3 regions of the Streptomyces sp. TLI_053 genome follow, and region 3 is predicted to be linked to each of the others. Evidence: riboswitches for the same ligand, from Rfam matches in the RefSeq annotation. Region 3 holds a riboswitch; each other region holds the start of a gene.
The links. A riboswitch is a leader RNA that binds a small molecule or an ion and turns the genes downstream of it on or off. The one in region 3 is predicted to bind cobalamin.
Positions count from the first base shown of each region.

Region 1 (4,571 bases), 3.3 Mb from region 3:
GAGTCACCGGTCGCGAAGAACGCCACCAGCCGGCCGATCATGTGCCGCTCGCCCTCACTCAGCTTCGCCAGGTCGGCGACGTCCGAGTGCAGGTCCACCTCCTCCACCGTCCAGGTGTTCTTGATGGCGTCGCGGTACCGGTCGTAGAACGACGGGTAGCGCATCGGGCGCAGGGTCAGCTCGAACCCGGGGTCGAGCAGCATCTTCTCGCGGTCGTCGGACATTACTGGCAGGCCTCGCAGGACTCGGGGTTCTCCAGGGAGCAGGCCAGTGCGGCCTCCTCCTCCGGGGTCATGGTCGGGGTGTTCACCGGCACCGGCGCGGCGGCGCGGGCGGCGCCCGACGCGGCCTGGGCGATCCGGGTGGCCGGACGCGAGCGCAGGTAGTAGGTGGTCTTCAGACCGACCTTCCACGCGTAGGCGTACATCGAGCTGAGCTTGCCGATGGTCGGCGCGGCCATGAACAGGTTCAGCGACTGGCTCTGGTCGATGTACGGCATCCGGGCGGCCGCCAGGTCGATCAGCGCGCGCTGCGGCAGCTCCCAGGCGGTGCGGTACAGCGAACGCACCTCGGCGGGCAGCCAGCCGAGCTCCTGCACGGAGCCGTTGGCGTCGCGCAGCGAGTCCCGGGTCTGCTGGTCCCAGACGCCGAGCTCCTTGAGGTCGCGCACCAGGTACGGGTTGACCTGGAGGAACTCGCCGCTCAGGGTCTCGCGCTTGAACAGGTTGGACACCTGCGGCTCGATGCACTCGTAGACGCCGACGATGGACGCGATGGTCGCGGTCGGCGCGATCGCGAGCAGCAGCGAGTTGCGCAGGCCGGTGGTGGCGATGCGGGCGCGCAGCGCGTCCCAGCGGTCGGCCCACTCCGGCGCGGCGGTCGGGAAGTGGTCGATGTGCAGCTCGCCGCGGGCGGCGCGGGTCTCGTCGTACGCCTCGTGCCGGCCCAGCTGCTCGGCCAGGTCGGCGGAGCGCTCGTAGGCGGTGAGCATGATGCGCTCGGAGATGAGGGTCGACAGGGTCTTCGCCTCGGCGGAGTCGAAGTCGATCCGCAGCTGGAAGAAGACGTCCTGCAGGCCCATCACGCCGAGGCCGACCGGGCGCCAGCGGTTGTTGGAGGCGCCGGCCTCGGGGGTCGGGTAGAAGTTGATGTCCACCACGCGGTCGAGGAAGGTGACGGCGGTGCGGACGGTCGCGTCCAGCCGGTCCCAGTCCATCGCGTTCAGCAGGTCGGCGGCCGTGGCACCGGCGGCGACGTGGGCGCCGAGGTTGACCGAGCCGAGGTTGCAGACCGCGGTCTCGGAGTCGTCGGTGACCTCGAGGATCTCGGTGCAGAGGTTGGAGCTGTGCACCGTGCGGCCCGGCAGCGCGGTCTGGTTGGCGGCGCGGTTGGAGGCGTCCTTGAAGGTCATCCAGCCGTTGCCGGTCTGCGCCAGGGTGCGCATCATCCGGGCGTAGAGGGTCTGCGCGGGGATGGTGCGGACGGCCTTGCCGGCCAGCTCGGCCTTCAGGTACGCCTCGTCGAACTCGGCGCCCCACAGGTCGACCAGCTCGGGCACGTCGGCGGGGGAGAACAGCGACCAGTCGGCGTTGGCGTTCACCCGGCGCATGAACTCGTCCGGGATCCAGTGCGCCAGGTTCAGGTTGTGGGTGCGGCGCGCCTCCTCACCGGTGTTGTCGCGCAGCTCGAGGAACTCCTCGATGTCCGCGTGCCAGGTCTCCAGGTAGACGCAGGCCGCGCCCTTGCGGCGGCCGCCCTGGTTGACGGCGGCGACCGAGGAGTCGAGGGTGCGCAGGAACGGCACGATGCCGTTGGACTTGCCGTTGGTGCCGCGGATCAGCGAGCCGCGGGAGCGGATCCGGGAGTAGGACAGGCCGATGCCGCCGGCGTGCTTGGACAGCCGGGCGATCTGCGCGTAGCGGGAGTAGATCGAGTCCAGGTTGTCCAGCGGCGAGTCCAGCAGGTAGCAGCTGGACATCTGCGGGTGCCGGGTGCCGGAGTTGAAGAGGGTCGGCGAGGAGGTCAGGTACTCCAGCCGGCTCATCAGGCGGTACAGCTCGGCGACCTCGCGCACGGACTGCTCGGTGTCGCCGACCGCCAGGCCACAGGCGACACGGAGCAGGAAGTACTGGGGGGTCTCGACGACCTTGCGGGTGATCGGGTGGCGCAGCAGGTAGCGGCTCTGGACGGTGCGCAGGCCGAAGTACTCGAACCGGTCGTCGCCCTTGGTGTCGACCAGCGCGTCCAGGGTGGCGGTGTGCTTGGCGACGAAGGCGGCGGTGGTGTCACCGATCAGGCCCTCGGCGTGGCCGACGGCGATCGAGGTGGAGAAGGAGACCACGCCCTGGGTCGCCGCCTCGTCGACGATCTCCAGCGCGAGCAGCCGGGCCGCGAGCTTCGAGTACTGCGGGTCCTCGGCGATCATCGACGCGGCGGCGTCGACGGCGAGGCCGCGCAGCTCGGCGAAGTCGGAGCCGGCGTGGCGGCCGCGGAGCGCGGCGGCGGCGACGTGACCGGGGTCCACCTGGGGGAGGTCGGCGCTGCGGTCGGTGAGAAGCCGCAGGAGCGAACCGCCGGGGTCGGCGACCGTCGGGTCGGCGGGGACGGAGCTGGAACCCTGGGCGGGCAGGACGACTGAGGCAGCGGTGGTCAAGGCGCTTCTCTCCTGGCGGCGGTCGACGGAGGTGGATCGGGGACCGGACCGTTCGGGGCAGGGGAGTACGCCGCGCGAGCCCGTGGGCGCCGCGCGCGATTCGTCCCCGGCCCGCCCGCGAGGCCCGGAAATTGGTGCTGGTGCGCATGGCCTCTGCGGGGAGGCGCCGGCACGCTGTCGGCAGGTACTCGGACTCGCGGGCTCCCGGGGGAGGCGGCCGCACACCGCTGCGGGGCAGTCCCGGATTCACACCGGGTTCCCCTGCTTCGACAGCAGGAGTGAGCATACATCTAGTGGCGCTCGTCCGACGAAGCACCACATGTAGTGTCGCGGCGCTGCGTGTCGCGGGTCGGGTGCGATAGGCTGCGGGGGCTTTCGGCGCCCCTCAGAGCGGCCTGTGCCACTCCTGGGCGGGCTTGGCGGCGCACAGCCTCATCCGCACCTGGGGGCCGTTCCCGGTGCCCGTGGGGCCCGTCGCGGGGTTCTCCAGGCACTTCCCGGAGTCCTCGTTGAGCAGCTGCCCGGCGTCGTTGGCCCGCCACCGCTGGTCGGGTCTGCGGGTGCAGCCGGTGAGGACCGGGAACCCGATGTCGGGGTCCTCCAGACAGCGTCCGGCCTGGCTCACCGAGCCGTCCTCGCCCATGGTCCAGCTCTGCGCCGGGGAGCCGTCGCAGGTGGCGGCGCCGACCGCGGCCGGATCGCCCGCCACCCGGCTGTCCAGGCAGTAGCCGGGCACCGCGGAGGTGATCGCGCCGCTGGGACGGCCCGCGGCGACCTCGAACGAGAACGTGTCGGTGCCGAGGCCCGCGCCGCCCTCCCAGATCTCGAAGCCGGCCTGGACGGCGCACAGGTACGAGCCGGCCGGGACGTAGCCGCGCTGGACCGCGTCGCGGGTGAAGGCACGCAGGTCGAGGTCGGTGACGACGTTGGTGGCGGAGGCCGCCTCGTAGGTGATCAGGGTGTGGCTGCTCTTCTTCGGCGCCTCGTACACCCGGTAGGCCTGGCCGCCGCTGCGCAGCTCGCCGGACTGCTTGCCGAACGGCGAGGTGCCGTTGCCGCGCAGCCAGATCATCACCTCGGCGCTCTCGGTGAACGAGCAGCTGCCCCGGGTGGTGCTGTACCAGAGGTCGTAGGAGGCGTTCCAGACGCCGCCGTCCACCTGGGTGGTGCGCCAGGTGCTGGTGGCGTACCGCAGGTCGTCGACGGCGATGGGCAGCGGGCTGACGCCGTCGCCGCCGAGCGGGGTGCTGATGTGGGGGTAGGCGCCGGGGCCGCGGGCCGGGTCGGTGAGGTTGCCGCGGGCTACGGCGCTGCGGGTGACCGTGAAGGCGGCGCTGTCGCTGCCGCCGTGCACGCACAGGCCGCCGGTGGCGTTCCACTCGTTGGGGTTGATGACGTAGCGCCCAGAGTCGACCGGCTGCGAGGGGTAGCGGTTCTGCGCGGTGGAGCACAGCTCGCCCGGCTCGGCCGAGCTCAGCGGGGGCGGCGGCGGGGCGACGGCGGCGGTCGAGGGGGCGCTCTCGCGCGGGATCAGCACGGCGCACAGGCAGAGCACCAGGAGGGCGGTGGGCGCGAGCCACCACCAGGCGCGCGGCCGGGGACGCCCGGGGCCGGGCAGGAACGGGCGGAGCATGCTCTTCGCCTCCCAACGGGGACTGGTGTTCCGGTACCGGTGTTCCAGGTACTGGTGTTCGGTGTACGGGCCGGCCGGTGCCCGGCGGCCTCCTGCGGTCGGCCGGGCCCGCGGTGGGTCGGGCCCGCGGTCGGCCGGGGCTATCCGGCGTCGGCCGCCGGGGAGCTCCGGGGCTTGGTGGCGGTCGGCTTCCGGGTCGGGACGGGCGCCCCGGAGGGCTTGGTGCCGGTACCGCCGGTCGGCTTGGCGCTCGGCGAGGGCGCCGCCGGGGCCGACGGCGAGGGG
Region 1 covers NZ_LT629775.1:4,007,753-4,012,323, reverse strand. Annotated here, with positions in the region: gene BLU95_RS15920 (ribonucleotide-diphosphate reductase subunit beta) at 1-224, opposite strand, end outside; gene BLU95_RS15915 (ribonucleoside-diphosphate reductase subunit alpha) at 224-2,653, opposite strand; cobalamin riboswitch at 2,816-2,977, opposite strand; gene BLU95_RS15910 (GH12 family glycosyl hydrolase domain-containing protein) at 3,039-4,286, opposite strand; gene BLU95_RS43305 (glycoside hydrolase family 26 protein) at 4,427-4,571, opposite strand, start outside.
Region 1: linked by a shared signal. The riboswitch ahead of BLU95_RS15915 (ribonucleoside-diphosphate reductase subunit alpha) and the one ahead of nicT (Nickel transporter NicT) in region 3 are both predicted to bind cobalamin.

Region 2 (4,571 bases), 6.3 Mb from region 3:
GTGGCGTGCTCGCCGGCGGCGCAGATCGAGCCGTAGCCGACGGCGTTGCCCTCCAGGCGGGCACGGCGGAAGAAGGTGCCCTCGATCCACCGCTCCGAGGAGGCGACGGCCCGGGAGAGCTCGCCCACGCAGTCGGTGAAGCCGCGCACGGTGGAGTCCACCGCCTTGCGCAGTTCGTCGATCTCCCAGGCGTCCTTGACGAGACGGAGTCCGCTCAGCGCTTCCTCCAGTCCGGCGTCGCGTTCCGGGTCGGTGGTGACCGCCGCCTCGAGGGCCGGGTCGATGCCGCGCACGATGCGGGTGGGGACGTCGGGAGCGGCTGCCAGGTCGCTCGCCGCCGTACGGACGTCGCGGCAAGCCAGCCCGAGCACGCGCTCCGACTCCGCGAGCGAGCGGCGGCGACCCATCCACAGCTCGGCGGTGTAACCGAGCCAGAACTCGTCGGTGTCCCGGCCGTCCCGCGGCAGTTGGTAGCAGTACGCGTCGTGGCCGCCGTCCCGGCGGGGTTCGAGCACGAGGGCGCAGTCGCGGGCCTGGTCGCCGGTCATGTGGACGTAGCCGGAGTACGGGCGGAACGGGTAGGTGTCGTCGTTCGAGCGGGTCCTGAGGCCGCCGGAGGGGACGACCAGCCGCTCGCCCGGGAACAGCGCGGACAGAGCGGCGCGACGGTGGGCCGTGTACGGGGCCTGCTCGTCCTGCGCGAGGTCGTGCTGTTCGGTGTCGGCCCAGCCCGTCCGCATCAGGGCCGACAGCTCGGCGGAGACTCCCGGGTAGAGACCGTTCTTGCGCGCCTTCGCCACGTCGTTCTCCTCTGCCTTCACTACCGGACCGCGTTCACCCGCCGAGGAGCCCCGGCAGCCCCCGGACCGTACTGCGGGGCGGCGCTTCCGGGAGTGCCACCGGTGCCAGTGGCACTGATCGGCCACCCGGCCCGGTGGTCCTCGATAATGCGGTGCATGGCGAATGCGAAACTGGGCGAGGCCCTGCGGATGCTGGGGATCGGCTCCGCAGCCGGCCGCGTGTACCTGTCGCTCCTCGAGCTGGCCCCCGCCCCGCTCACCGAGATCGGCGAAGCGACCGGGCTCGCCGGTGCCGAGTTCGCCGCGGCGTACGGGGAGCTGGTCGACGCCGGGCTGGCCGACGCCGCCACCGAGGGCACGGACGTGGTGGCGCCGGTGCCTCCCGCCGCGGGGCTCGAGATCCTCGCGCGGCACCGGGCGGCCGAACTCGAAGGGTCGCGCATCGCCGTGGGCGGGGCGTTCGAGTCGTTCCGCCGCCGGCGGCTCACGGTGCACAACGACAACCTCGTCGAAGTGGTGACCGGCGACGCCGTCGGCCCGCGACTGCGCCAGGCGTGGGCCAGCGCCCGCGAGCAGATCCGTCAGCTCGAATCCCCGCCCTACTTCCCCCAGGGCGAAGCCGTCGAGGACGCGCTGGCGACCCTCGCCCGCGGTGTGACGCAGCGGGTCGTCTACTCGAAGGCGTCACTGGAGATGCCCGGGCGGCTGGAGTCGGCCATCGAACCGTGCGTCGAGGCCGGCGAGCTGGCCCGGGTGGCGCCGACGGTACCGGTCAAGCTGGTGATCATCGATGAGGCGTACGCACTGGTGTCCCTGTCGATCAGGGAGACGGACGTGCACAACACCATGCTGGTGGTGCAGCCGTGCGGCCTGCTCTCCGCACTCCTCGCACTCTTCGAGCAGACCTGGCAGCAGGCGCTCCCCTTCCACGGCCGCGCCACCCGCCCGGCCGGCCTGCTGCCGGCCGACCGCCGCCTGCTCCGCCTCCTCGCCGGCGGTGCGAGCGACGAGGTCATCGCCCGCGAACTGGGCATCAGCCGCCGCACCTTCTTCCGCCGGCTCCAGACCCTGATGGCCCGTCTGGGCGCCGAGAACCGCTTCCAGATGGCCCTCCAGGCGCAGCGCTCCGGCTGGCTGTAGCTCCCGCCCGCCGGCGCACCCGCCCCCACCGGCCGCGGACCGACGGCAGACCGGCCTCGGACCCGCCGCGAGGTCGGACGCGGGTCGGACGCAAGGTCGGACGCGGGTCGACAGCGCCCTGACCAAGCCTGATACCTTTCGATCGCCGTGGTGTTCGGGAAACCGGTCGAAGTCCGGTGCGGCCCTCGCCACTGTTGCCGCGGAGTACCGCGGCCCTCGCTGACCGGCTTCCCCCGCGGTCAGGACCACTGGGCGGCCGGACGAGCCACCCGGGAAGGTCGGCCGCGGCACGTCGATGCGGAAGCCAGGAGACCGGCCACGGCACGACATGTTCCACGAGGGTCTTGGAGAACACGTGCCCAGCGGTCTGCTGCATCCGTTCCGTTCCATATGTTCCGTTCGTCCTACTCTTCCCGCACGCATCGCACGCCCGCCACGTGCCGGGCGAGCGGCCGCCGCCGTCCTGCTCGTCGGCGTGCTCGGAGGGTGCGCCGGCGCCCCCGCTCCCGCCGCGTCCGGCGGCTCGACCGTGAGTGGCGCGCCGGTCGACCTGGACAACTGCGGGACCACCGTGTCGGTCGGTACGCCGCCCGAACGGCTGGTGACGCTCAACCAGGGTGCCACCCAGGTGGCCCTGGCCCTCGGCCTGGAGTCCCGGATGGCCGGTACCGCCTACCTCGACGACGCCGTCCCGGAGAAGTGGAAGGCGGCCTACGACTCCGTCCCGGTGCTCTCCAAGGAGTACCCGACGAAGGAGAAGCTCCTCGCGTCCCGCCCCGACTTCCTGTACGCCTCCTACGCCAGCGCCTTCACCGACAAGGCCGTGGGCTCCCGGGAGGAACTGCGCGGCCAGGGCATCCCGTCGTACGTGTCCCCGTTCGGCTGCTCGGACAAGAGCAAGGTCGCGCCGACGACCTGGCAGGCGATGTGGGGCGAACTGAACGACGTCGCCAAGGTCTTCGGCGTCACGGAGCGGGCCACCGCGATCCAGCGGGGGCAGGAGCAGCAGCTGGCACAGCTCGGGGCGACGGCCGCCGGCAAGGGCCTGAAGGTCCTGTGGTTCGACTCGGACACCAAGACGCCGTTCGTCGGCGCCGGTCACGGCGGGCCCCAGCTGGTGCTCGACGCCGTGGGCGCCGCCAACGTCTTCGGGGACCTGCCCGGCGGCTGGCAGAACGTGAGCTGGGAGAAGGTCGTCGCCGCGGACCCGGACGCCGTCGTGATCGCGGACGCCGACTGGGACACCGCCCAGTCCAAGATCGACTACTTGCAGGGCGACCCGGTGCTGAGCAAGCTCACCGCCGTGCAGCGCAAGGCCTTCGTGGTGGTGCCGTTCTCCGAGTCGACCCCCGGTGTGCTGCTCGCCGACGGCGCCGCCCGGGTGTCCGCGGGACTGAGCCGGCTGCACCAGGGTTCATGAGCACCGCGCCCCACCCCGTCGCGCGGCCCGCCGGCCGGGGCCGCGCGACGGCGGCCCTGACCGTCGGCGCGGCCCTGCTGCTGGCCACCGTGCTGCTCGGCCTGGCCGTGGGCTCGCAGCACGAGCCGGTCCCGACCGTGATCGACGTCGTGATGCGCCGGCTCGGGCTCGGCAGCCCGGACGTGACGCTGCTGGACGACCGGATCGTCTGGCAACTGCGACTCCCCCGGGTGCTGGGAGCGGCTGCCACCGGCGCCGGGCTGGCGGTCTGCGGCGCGGTGCTGCAGACGCTGACCGGGAACGACCTGGCCGATCCCTTCCTGCTCGGGATCTCGGACGGAGCCGCCGCCGGCGCGGTCACCGTGATCGTCCTCGGCGTCGGCGTGACCGGTGCCGTGGGCACCGGCGCGGTGGCGACGGCGGCCTTCGCCGGCGCCCTGCTCGCCGCCACCGCCGTCCTGGCACTGGCCGGCGCCCGCAACCGGTCGCTGCCGACCACCCGGACCGTGCTCGCCGGCATCGCGGTGGGACAGATGTGCGGGGCCTTCACCTCGTTCGTCGTGATGGTCCTCGGGGACCGCAACGCGGCGCGCGGCGTCATGGAGTGGACACTGGGCTCCGTCGCCGGCGTGCGGTGGCCCACCGCCGTCTTCCTGACCGCGGTCGCGCTGATCGGCGTGACGGTCCTGACCTCCTCGGCCCGCGACCTGGACGCCTTCGCCTTCGGCGAGACCTCCGCCCGCTCCCTCGGCGTCCACGTGGAACGCACCCGCTGGCTCCTCGTCGCCACCGCCGCCCTGGTGACCGCGTGCCTGGTCGCCAACACCGGCGTCATCGGCTTCCTCGGCCTGGTCGTACCGCACGTGGTCCGTCTCGCCTGCGGACCGCGCCACGCGCTGCTGCTGCCCGTGTCGGCGCTGGTGGGCGCGTCCCTCCTGGTGGGCAGCGACATCGTGGCGCGCTCGATCCTCCCCGATCGGGAGATCCCCGTCGGCGTCGTCACGGCCGGGCTCGGAGCGCCCTTCTTCGCCTGGCTGCTGTGGCGCCAGGGGCGGGCCGACGGGAGCGCCCTGTGACCGCGACGCCCCCCGTCGAGCTGCGCGTGGAGGGACTTCGTGTGCGCGTCGGCGCGGCCACGCTGCTGGACGGGATCTCGCTCGTGTTCGGCCCCGGCCGGATCACGGGCCTGCTCGGGCCCAACGGCGCCGGGA
Region 2 covers NZ_LT629775.1:1,082,979-1,087,549, forward strand. Annotated here, with positions in the region: gene BLU95_RS03990 (aminopeptidase P family protein) at 1-800, opposite strand, end outside; gene BLU95_RS03995 (helix-turn-helix domain-containing protein) at 957-1,940, shown strand; cobalamin riboswitch at 2,072-2,275, shown strand; gene BLU95_RS04000 (ABC transporter substrate-binding protein) at 2,470-3,360, shown strand; gene BLU95_RS04005 (FecCD family ABC transporter permease) at 3,357-4,436, shown strand; gene BLU95_RS04010 (ABC transporter ATP-binding protein) at 4,433-4,571, shown strand, end outside.
Region 2: linked by a shared signal. The riboswitch ahead of BLU95_RS04000 (ABC transporter substrate-binding protein) and the one ahead of nicT (Nickel transporter NicT) in region 3 are both predicted to bind cobalamin.

Region 3 (4,571 bases):
GGCCGCCGAGGCGGTCGGCAAGCACCTGTTCCTCGGCTTCGGCGAGGACGCCTGGGTGCACATCCACCTCGGCCTGTACGGCGGCTTCACCTTCGCCGCGATCGGCGACGGACCGGTGCCGCCCCCCGTCGGCCTGGTCCGGTTGCGGCTGGAGAACGACGAGCACGTCGCCGATCTGCGCGGCCCCAACACCTGCGAGCTGATCACCGGCGCCGAGAAGGCCGCGGTGGCGGCCCGGCTCGGCCCCGACCCGCTGCGCGCCGACGCCGACCCGGACGCCGCCTGGCGGCGGATGACGAGCAGCAGGACGACGGTCGCGGCCCTGCTGCTGGACCAGAAGGTGCTGGCCGGGGTGGGGAACGTCTACCGCGCCGAGGTGCTGTTCCGGCACGGCATCGATCCGCACCGGGCGGGGCGCGAGCTGCTCCGGGCCGAGTGGGACGCGATCTGGGCCGACCTGGTCGCGCTGATGCGCGAGGGCGTCGGCGCGGGCCGCATCGACACCGTGCGCCCCGAGCACACCCCCGAGGCGATGGGCCGCCCGCCGCGGGTCGACGACCACGGCGGCGAGGTGTACGTCTACCGGCGGGCCGGGATGCCGTGCCTGGTCTGCGCCACCGAGGTCCGGGCGGAGGAGCACGCCTCCCGCAATCTGTTCTGGTGCCCCTCCTGCCAGCCGGCGGGCGTCCCGGTCCGCTGACCGGTCCGTCGACCGGTCCGTAGACCGGGCCGCCGGTCGGCCGGGGTCAGCCGGTGGCCGCGTCGTGCTCGTCGTGCTCGTGCCGGCCGTGGTGCCCGGAACGCTCGTGCTGCTCGTGCTGCTTGTGGGGCTCATGGGGCTCGTGGTGCGTGTGCCGCTCGGGAGTGTCGACGGCGCACGCGTCCAGCAGGGGGCGCAGGTCCGCGTCCACGAGCCGGTAGCGCACGACGCGTCCCTCCTTCTCGCCGATCACCGCCCCCGCCGTCCGCAGCAGCCGCAGGGCCTGGGACACGGCGGGGTCGCGCATGCCGGTGGCGACCGCCAGGTCGCTGACGGCGAGCGGCCCGGTGCGGTGCAGCGCCAGCAGCAGGGCGAGGCGGCCCGGGTCGGCGAGCAGCGAGAACCGCTCGGCCCAGGAGCGGACGTGGGCGGTGTCGCCGATCGCCGCGATGGCCTCGCAGACCCGGTGCCCGTCGATGGTGCGGTGGCCCGCGCGGTCGGCCGGAACGAGATGCATACGGGCCATTCTCGCAGGCCGGACGCTGTGATCCTGGACACCTGCGCAGGTGCGCAGCCTTGCAAGGGTCGTCGCCCGCCCCCTACGGTGTTGCCCGCCGTGGTGCTCGGGAAGACCGGTGACGGACCCTCAGGGGTTCCAGTCCGGAGCGGCCCTCGCCACTGTGATCGGGGGGAAGTGTCCGTACCCACGTCGCCACTGGGCGCCTCGCGCGTCCGGGAAGGCGGGTACGGGAGCCCCGTCAGCCAGGAGACCGGCCGCGGCATCTCACGAAGTGTTTCCACGAGGTGCTGGAGCGTGATCCCAGGATGACCCTGCCCGAAACCGTCGCCGCCCCGGCGGCGCCCACCGCCCTGCCCACCTTCCGATGGCGGCGGGAGGACACCGTGCGGACCGCCGGCCTGATGGGCGTGATCCTGGCCATGCACGTGGTGGCCTTCGGAACGCTGATCTTCCTGGTCGCGCCGGAGAAGTACGAGGTGGGCACGCAGGTCTTCGGGGTGGGCCTGGGGATCACCGCGTACACCCTCGGCATGCGGCACGCCTTCGACGCCGACCACATCGCGGTGATCGACAACACCACCCGGAAGCTGATGGCGGACGGCAAGCGGCCGGTCTCGGTCGGCTTCTGGTTCGCGCTCGGGCACTCCTCGATGGTGGTGCTGATGGCCGCCCTGGTGGCGGGCGGCGCGCAGCTGGCCAGCACCCTGATGGACGACGAGTCCAGCACCCACCAGTGGCTGGGCGTGGTCGGCACCTCGGCCTCCGGTGCCTTCCTCTACCTGATCGGCGCGCTCAACCTGGCCGCGCTGTTCGGCATCCTCAAGGTCTTCCGCTCGATGCGGGAGGGCCGGTTCGACGAGGCGGAGCTGGAGGACCACCTCAACTCGCGCGGCCTGCTGGCCCGGGTGCTGAACCGGGCGACCCGCTCGATCACCCGCCCCGGCCAGATGTTCCCGGTCGGCATGGTGCTCGGCCTGGGCTTCGACACCGCGACCGAGGTCACCCTGATGGTGATGGCGGGCTCCGGCGCGGCGTCCGGCCTGCCCTGGTACGCGATCGTCTGCCTGCCGCTGCTGTTCGCGGCCGGGATGAGCCTGTTCGACACCCTGGACGGCACCTTCATGAACTTCGCCTACCAGTGGGCGTTCTCCAACCCGGTGCGCAAGGTGTACTACAACCTGACCATCACCGGGCTGTCCATCGCGGTGGCGTTCATCATCGGGACCATCGAACTCGTCGGCGTCCTGCACGAGAAGTTCGACCTCACCGACCCGGTGACCGGCTGGATCGCGGACATCACCCTGGACAACGTCGGCTACGCCATCGTCGGCCTGTTCGTCGCCGTCTGGGCCGCCGCCATCGCCTACTGGCGCCTCGCCGGCGTCGAGCAGAAGTGGGCCACTCCCGCCACCCCCGCCCCCGCCACCGCCGACCCGGCCCCCGCCACCCCCGCCCCCACCGGCGGCGCCGAGTAGTCCGGCCCGGGCCCGGGTGGGGGCGTTCGGCGGGCGGATCGGGGGCGGGGTTCGTAGGCTCGACCCATGGCTGATGCGTACGCGGGCCGGCGGGAGCGGTTGCGGGAGCACTGCAGTGCGTCCGGGACCGACGCGGCGCTGATCACCCGGGCGGCGAACGTGCGGTACCTCACCGGGTGTCCGCCGTGCGGGGCGACCCTGTTGCTGACCCGGGACCGGGCGCTGCTGGCGCTGCCCGACGACCTGCCGCCGGACGACACCGGGGAGCACCTGATCTCGCCCGAGGTGACCAGGCTGGAGGTGGCGGCCGGGGCGGACACCGCGCTGGCCGCGGCGGGCGCCGCGGCGGGGCTGCGGCTGGCCGGGCTGGCGGTCGAGGAGCACGATCTGACGGTCACCCGGCACCGGGCCGTGGCCGGGCTGGTCGAGGGCACCCGGCTGGCGGACGTCGGACAGGCGGTCGAGCGGCTGCGGGTGGTCAAGGACGAGTACGAGATCGCCGATCTGCGGATCGCGGCGGAGATCGCCGACCAGGCGCTCGGCGAGCTGCTGGAGTCGATCCTGGTCGGCCGGACCGAGCGGCACCTGGCGATGGAGCTGGAGCGCCGGATGATCGACCACGGCGCGGACCGCGCGGCGTTCCCGGTCTCGGTGGGCACCGGCAGCCACTCCGGGCAGCAGGCGCACCAGCCCACCGACCGCCGGGTCGAGGAGGGCGATTTCCTGACCGTGGTGCTCGGCGCCCGGTACCGGGGCTACGGGGTCTCGACCGCCCGGACCTTCGTGATCGGCGCGGCCCCGGCCCCCTGGCAGGTGGAGCTGCACCGGCTGGTGTTCCGGGCCCAGCGGGCCGGCCGGGAGGCGCTCGGCCCGGGGGTCGAGCAGCACGTGCCGGACCAGGCGGCGCGGGAGATCCTGCAGTCCGCCGGGCACACGGAGACCTCTCCGCACCCGGTCGGCCACGGTATCGGGCTGGAGATCCGGGAGGCACCGCGTCTCGGTCCCGCGGACATGGGTAAACTGGACAGCCGCGTGCCGGTCACCGTCGGCCCGGGGGTCCACCTCCCGGGACGCGGCGGGGTCCGGATCGAGGACACGCTCGTCGTCCGCCCCCTTGAGGAGGGCGGTCCCGAGCTGCTCACCATCACCACCAAGGAGCTCCTCGCGCTGTGACGCTCCCGCGGCACAGGACGCGTTCCTTGGTTCCTTGACAGCTATATCCAGGAGTAAGTGCGCCCGTGGCTTCCACGAACGATCTCAAGAACGGCATGGTCCTCAAGCTGGAGGGCGGCAAGCTCTGGTCCGTCGTCGAGTTCCAGCACGTCAAGCCCGGCAAGGGTCCGGCCTTCGTGCGCACCAAGCTCAAGGAGGTCCTGACGGGCAAGGTCGTCGACAAGACCTTCAACGCGGGCACCAAGGTCGAGACCGCCAACGTCGACAAGCGCGGCATGCAGTTCTCGTACAAGGACGGCGAGAACTTCGTGTTCATGGACATGGACACCTACGACCAGCTGACCATCGAGCCGGTCGTCGTCGGCGACGCCGCCAAGTACCTGCTGGAGGGCTTCGAGGCCCTGGTCGCGACCAACGAGGGCGCGGTCCTCTACATCGAGCTCCCGGCCGCGGTCGAGCTCGTCATCGCCGAGACCGAGCCGGGTGTCCAGGGCGACCGCTCCACCGGTGGCACCAAGCCGGCCACCCTGGAGACCGGCGCCGAGATCCAGGTGCCGCTCTTCATCACCACCGGCGAGAAGGTCAAGGTCGACACCCGCGACGGCAGCTACCTCGGCCGGGTGAAGTAAGTCCGTGTCGTCCGCACGCACCAAGGCCCGCACGCGAGCCTTCCAGATCCTGTTCGAGGCCGACCACCGCGGGG
Region 3 covers NZ_LT629775.1:7,353,061-7,357,631, forward strand. Annotated here, with positions in the region: gene BLU95_RS30810 (Fpg/Nei family DNA glycosylase) at 1-700, shown strand, start outside; partial or broken gene BLU95_RS30815 (ArsR/SmtB family transcription factor) at 882-1,217, opposite strand; cobalamin riboswitch at 1,301-1,493, shown strand; gene nicT (Nickel transporter NicT) at 1,526-2,695, shown strand; gene BLU95_RS30825 (M24 family metallopeptidase) at 2,762-3,868, shown strand; gene efp (elongation factor P) at 3,934-4,497, shown strand; gene nusB (transcription antitermination factor NusB) at 4,502-4,571, shown strand, end outside.